Regions from separate parts of the Microterricola gilva genome, predicted to be linked through region 1. Evidence: predicted binding sites of a transcription regulator. Region 1 holds the regulator's gene; the other holds the start of a gene.

Region 1 (3,206 bases):
GGTCAGCGTGAACGACTCCAGCTACGTCGAGGCCGGAGCCAACTAGCCGCCTCGGTTAACGAACGAGCCGCCCGTGCCGGATCAGTGGTACTGATCCGGCACGGGCGGCTGTGTGTTTCCGGCCCTGCTAGCTGACGAACTTGATCGCCAGCGGGTACTGGTAGGCCAGCCCCTGGTTCGCCTTGACCGCTGCAATGATGCTGAACACGATGATCAGCACGCTGACGGCGGCGATGATGATGAAGCCGATGAACACGATCGTCAGGATTCCGCCGACGACGTACGCGATCGCCATCGTGATCTGGAAGTTGAGCGCCGTCGCCGTGTGCAGGCGGATGAATGGACCCTTGTCCTTGAGCACCAGGTAGCCGACCAGCGCCGGAACGAAGCTGAAGAAGATGCCGCCGACGTGGATCAGCGTCGCCCAGAGCTTCTCGTCGGCCGGGCTCAACTGCGTCTGGCCCTGGTACGGGGTGGCGGGGGGAGGAGGTGCGGCTGACATAGTGGTGCTCCTTGAGTCGTGCGAATGTGCTCGCGAAAGTGATGCCAGTGTACTGGCCGGGTGTACCCCGCGTCCGTTATTTGATCATGCGGATGGCGAAGGGGTAACGGTAGCCGCGCCCATCCTTCACCTGCATGAAGGCGATGATCGAGAAGATGACGCCGACCACCCAGATGAGCCAGCCGATGTTGAAGCCAAAGAATCCGAAGGTGATCACGGTCAGGATGACGCTGAGGATCGCGGCGGCGACCTCGGCGATGAGCAGCGTCAGCTGGAAGTTCAGCGCCTCCTTGGCCTCGGTGTTCGTGAAGCGCCCGCGGTCCTTGAAGATCAGCCAGATGATCAGCGACGGCAGGAAGCTGAAGATGCCGCCGAGGTGCGCGAAGGATGCCCACTGGATGTCGGCTTCCTGACTGAGCGGCGCGCCCGGCGCCGCGGTGCTCGCGTAGGGATTCTCCGGTTGCGTCGGCGGTGCCGGCGGTGCCGGTGGGGTAGGCGGCTGCTGCGTCGGATCGTACGGGGGAGTCGGAGCTGATGGGTCGCTCATGATCGATCCTTTCGATGGTGCTTCTGCAGCGCGCATTGCGCTCATTCCCAAGCTAGTCGCGATATGATTAGCACTCAACGGCAGTGAGTGCTAAGTGGTCGAACTGGTCGGCCCAGCGCGGTGAGGAGGTGGTGCGCATGGTTTCGGAACGAAGCCTCGAGGTTCTCCGTGTGATCGTGCAGGATTACGTCTCATCGCGCGAGCCGGTCGGCTCCAAGTCGATCGTCGAGCGCCACTCCTTCGGCGTGTCGGCCGCCACGATCCGCAACGACATGGCGCTGCTCGAAGAGGAGGAGCTGATCGCGGCTCCGCACACCTCGTCCGGTCGCATTCCGACCGACAAGGGATACCGGCTCTTCGTTGACCAGCTGAGCGATCTGCGCCCGCTCAGCGCGGCCCAGCGCCACGCCATCGAGACCTTCCTCGGCCAGTCGGCTGACCTCGACGACGTGCTCTCGCGCACCGTGCGGCTGCTCTCGCAGCTCACCCAGCAGGTCGCCCTCGTGCAGTATCCGTCGCTCACCCGCGCAACGGTCAAGCACGTCGAACTCGTGCGCCTCAGCACCCATCGTTTGCTGTCCGTCTTGATCACCGACACCGGGCGCGTCGAACAGCGCGTCGTCGACACCACCTCAGAGGTGACGGAGGAGTCGGTCGCCGATCTCCGCACGGTCATCAACGCGACACTCGTCGGCCTGGGCATGACGGATGCCGCCGCCGCGGCAGGCGGCCTCGCCGATGCCGCTCCGCCGCAACTGGCCGGCGTGGCATCCGTCGTCGCCGAGACGCTCGTCGAGCAGGTGCTCGCGAATCGCGCGGACAAGCTGGTGATGGCCGGCGCCGCCAACCTCGTGCGCACGGAAGAAGACTTCACGGGCAGCATCTTCCCCGTGCTGGAAGCCATCGAGGAACAGGTCGTCCTGTTGCGCCTGTTCGGCGAGATGGCCACAGACCAACACGGTGTCTCAGCGAGCATCGGGCGTGAGAACGCCTCGTTCGGGCTCGGCGAGACCTCGGTTCTCAGCAGTAGTTACCTCTCGGCCGGATCCGAGCTCGCCCGGGTGGGCGTTCTCGGCCCGCTCCGGATGGACTACTCCAACAACATGGCCGCCGTTCGTGCGGTCGCTCGGTACTTGTCCAGACTCTTGGGCGAAAACTAGTAGGACGAATCGCCTCGAGTTCGCCGTGCTCTGCGCGCGCAGGATGCTCGAGGCCGGAAAGGAACGGCCGGAGTGGCTGACCATTACGAAGTACTCGGCGTCTCGCGCGAGGCGACCACCGACGAGATCAAGAAGGCGTACCGCCGCCTCGCCCGCGAACTGCACCCCGATGTGAACCCGAGCTCTGAGGCTTCCGAGCGTTTCAAGGAGGTCACGCACGCCTACGACGTGCTGAGCGACGCGAAGCAGCGCCAGAACTACGACATGGGCGGCCAGGGTGGCTTCGGCGGCGGCGCGGGAGACTTCGGCGGCTTCGGCGACATCTTCGAGACCTTCTTCGGCGGGGGTGGCGGCGGTGGCCGTCGCGGTCCGCGCTCCCGCCGTGAGCGCGGCCAGGATGCGCTGCTGCGCGTCGAGGTCGACCTCGACGAGATCATCTTCGGCACCCACCGCGACATCGAGGTTGACACCGCGATCCTCTGCGAGACCTGCCAGGGATCCTGCTGCGCACCGGGAACCAGCCCGGTCACCTGCGACATCTGCCACGGAACCGGCAGCATCCAGCGTGCCGTTCGCTCGCTGCTCGGCAACGTGATGACCTCGAGCCCCTGCGGCAGCTGCCGCGGCTACGGCACGATCATCGCCACCCCGTGCCTCACCTGCCAGGGCCAGGGCCGAGTGCGCGCCCGTCGCACCGTTCCGGTCGACATCCCCGCCGGCGTCGACACGGGCGTTCGCCTGCAGATGCCGGGCAGCGGAGAGGCCGGCCCGGCCGGCGGACCGAACGGTGACCTCTACCTCGAGATGAAGGTGCGTCACCACGACGTCTTCAGCCGTGACGGCGACGACCTCCTCGCCACGCTCGAGGTGGCCATGACCGACGCCATCCTCGGCACGACAACGACGCTGCACGCGCTCGACGGTGACGTCGAACTGGACCTCAAGCCCGGAACACAGAGCGCAGAGGTCATCACGATCAAGGACCGTGGTGTCACCA
Region 2 (3,206 bases), 1.3 Mb from region 1:
CGAGTTCGGCGGATGGGCGGGCTGCTACACACGCTCCACGAGCAGCGTCACGTGCTTGCCGGCCGCGCGGGTGAGCACAATCGTGGCGGCCGCGGAGCCCTTGAGCTTCAGGCGGGAGCGCAGCGTCGCCGGGTCGATGTCGATGCCACGCTTCTTGATCTCGAGCGTGCCGATGCCGCGGGCGGAGAGGGCGGCCTTGAGCTTCTTCTCGTCGGCAGGCAGCCGCTCGATCACACGGAAGCACGTGGCGAACGGCGTCTCCTGCGCGGTGTCAGCGGTGAGGTACGCGATGCCATCGCTCAACATCGATGCATCGAGCGAGCGGGCGAGGTCGCCGATCAGGCGGGAGCGGATGACGGCCCCGTCCGGTTCGTAGATGTACTCGCCAAGCTCGCCGACCTCGACGTCGTCGCTGTCGCCTGAAGCCGCGAGCTCGTGGCTTCCGTCCCGATTGAGCACCAGCGCACTGCGCCGGATTCCCGGCCGCGCGAGCGCGCCGAACCACAACCCCATCTCGACGAGCTGGCCATCGACGGAGACCCACTGCGCCTCCGCCTCGGCCGGGATGAGTGAGCGGTCGAAGCCAGGCCCGAGCTTGACCCCGGTCGGGAAGCGCTCGGCCAGGCCGAAGGCGAAGTCCAGTGACGGCGTGTAGTCCTCTGGCCGCGTGAGCCTGGAGGTGTTGCCGTGGCCGGCGCTCCGGCGGGCGGGGTCGAGGTAGATGCCATCGGCCGGTCCGCCGTCCAGTGCCTCGAGGTCGACCTCCTCTGCGCGGGCGTGCAGCACGTTCGCGTGCGGGAACGGCGCGAGGTTGAAGGAGGCCAGCGTCGCGGTGACCTCGTCGGCATCCGCTGCCGTGACCCGCAGATCGAGGGCGGCGATGGCGATCGCGTCTCCGCCGATGCCGCAGCCGAGGTCGGCGACGTGCTTCACCCCTGCACCGGCGAAACGACCGGCGTGCAGCGCGGCGACACGCAGTCGCGTCGCCTGCTCGAGGCCGGCCTCGGTGAAGAGCATGGTGCGGGCGAACTCGCCGAACTTGCCTGCGGCCTTGGCGCGCAGCTTGGCCTGGCTGAGCACAGCTGCGACGAGGCCAGGAGCGTGCCCGTCCTTGCGCAGCTCGGCGACCGTGCGCACGACGTCGGCAGAGGAGTCCCACTCCGGCAGCGAGTCGAGGAGCCGCAGCCCGTCGGGGGAGAGCAGTTCGATGAGCTCGGAGCGTTCCATAGCTGCCACGCTAACACCGCAGCGGGGTGCCGTCCGTGCCGGTTGCTCGGCCGTCGATTCGGCATCCGCCCGGCATTCACCGCTGGCTTGCTCTCAGGGCGAATTCACTGGCACTCACGTTGCACGAGTGCCAACCAAGGCCTAAACTCGACTTAGCACTCTCGGTGTGAGTGTGCTAACTCCACGTCTTTTCTAGAAAGAGGTCAACCGTGTCGGTCAGCATCAAGCCGCTCGAGGATCGCATTGTCATCAAGCAGGTTGAGGCCGAGCAGGTCACTGCGTCGGGACTCGTCATTCCTGACACCGCCAAGGAGAAGCCCCAGGAGGGCGAGGTCGTGGCTGTGGGCCCCGGTCGCATCGACGACAATGGCAACCGCGTACCGCTCGACGTCGCAGTCGGCGACAAGGTTCTCTACTCCAAGTACGGCGGAACCGAAGTGAAGTTCGGCGGCGAGGACTTCCTCGTGCTGTCGGCTCGCGACGTGCTCGCTGTGGTCGTGCGCTAAGCATCACCGTTTTCGGAAGACCCGGATGGCTTCGGCCATCCGGGTCTTTTTTGTCGGAGCAACACGCCCGACGGTGCGGTGCACACTGTATACAGGCGTAGAATGCCGAAGTGGAAAACCCCAACGAACCGCAGATCACCTCCGCCCCGCCGTCGGCCGCCCCGGTCTCGAACGCGCCGGGCGCAGGTCGTTCCGGTCTGATCTACGCCGGCATCGCCTACGTGCTCTGGGGATTCCTGCCGATCTACTTCATCTCGCTGGCGCCGAGCGGTGCCTTCGAGATCGTCGCGTGGCGCATCGTGTTCTCGCTCGTGTTCTGCATACTGCTGCTCGCGGTCACCCGGAAGTTCAAGCCCTTCTTCGCGCTGCTCATGCAGCCGCGCATCTCGCTCACCATGGCGTTGGCGGGCGCGCTCATCTACGTGAACTGGCAGACGTACATCTACAGCGCGATGAGCGGCCAGGTCGTCGAAGCCTCTCTCGGCTACTTCATCAACCCCATCGTGACCGTGTTCCTCGGGGTGTTCTTCCTGCGTGAGCGACTGCGGCCTGCGCAGTGGGCGGCCGTCGGTGTCAGCGTCCTCGCGGTGCTCGTGATCGCGATCAGCGCCGGCAGCGTGCCGTGGATCGCCCTCACGCTCGCCTTCTCCTTCGGCTTCTACGGTTACATCAAGAAGCGGGTCGGCAATACCGTCGACGCCGTAGCCGGGCTCACCATGGAGACGGTCTGGTTGTTCCCCGTCGCGATCGTGCAGCTCATCGTCGTGGCGATGACGGTCGGCATCACCTTCGGAACGGTCAGCCCGGTCCACACGGCCCTGCTCATCGGCACCGGCGTCATCACCGCCGTCCCGCTGATCCTCTTTGCTGCCGCATCGCGCAGGCTGCCGCTGATCTACATGGGCTTCATCCAGTACTTCGCACCGATCATCCAGTTCCTCGTCGGCGTGCTCATCCTGCAGGAGCCGATGTCCCCCGAACGGTGGATCGGCTTCTCGCTGGTCTGGCTGGCGCTGCTCATCCTCACCGTCGACGCGCTCGCCAATCGGCGCGGAAACCGGCAAACGGTCGCCGAACTGGTCTGAGCCGTTTCGGACAGTTCCAGCATCGGCGCGAGGCCCTGAGAGTTCCTGAGCTGAGGCTGCCGCCTCGCGCGTCGCTGCGCGGCGCGCGGGGCGATGTAACGATTTGACTTACTCGGCAACGTTGTGGCATCGAAGCCTTGTTTCGATGCGCAGCGGCCAATACTGTGACACCACGGCAGTCTGTTGACTGTCTCATCGGTGTTCATTCAAGCCATATAGGAGCAACATGAGCGTATTCGCGAAGGCCTCGGCCTCCCGCTCCGTCCGGGCAATGCTGAGCGGAGTCGCCCTCATCGGCGTCAGCGCACTCGTACTGACCGGATGCAGCAGCACGGGAGGGGGCGGCAGCACCACATCGCCCGAGTCCACAACCCCAGCCGATGCCGGT

What was found. The regulator HrcA, encoded in region 1, represses chaperone genes, less so after heat shock. The targets are predictions, from matches to a motif close to TTNGCACTCGNNNNNNNCGAGTGCNAA.
Region 2: the regulator HrcA is predicted to act here: its motif matches at 1,335-1,361, upstream of groES (co-chaperone GroES).

What each region holds. Positions count from the first base shown of each region.
Region 1 covers NZ_SHLC01000001.1:1,868,099-1,871,304, reverse strand. The annotation lists gene EV379_RS08720 (histidine phosphatase family protein) at 1-46, shown strand, start outside; gene EV379_RS08715 (DUF4870 domain-containing protein) at 128-502, opposite strand; gene EV379_RS08710 (DUF4870 domain-containing protein) at 579-1,049, opposite strand; gene hrcA (heat-inducible transcriptional repressor HrcA) at 1,187-2,209, shown strand; gene dnaJ (molecular chaperone DnaJ) at 2,282-3,206, shown strand, end outside.
Region 2 covers NZ_SHLC01000001.1:536,036-539,241, forward strand. The annotation lists gene EV379_RS02425 (THUMP-like domain-containing protein) at 25-1,227, opposite strand; gene groES (co-chaperone GroES) at 1,437-1,733, shown strand; gene rarD (EamA family transporter RarD) at 1,844-2,818, shown strand; gene EV379_RS02440 (ABC transporter substrate-binding protein) at 3,045-3,206, shown strand, end outside.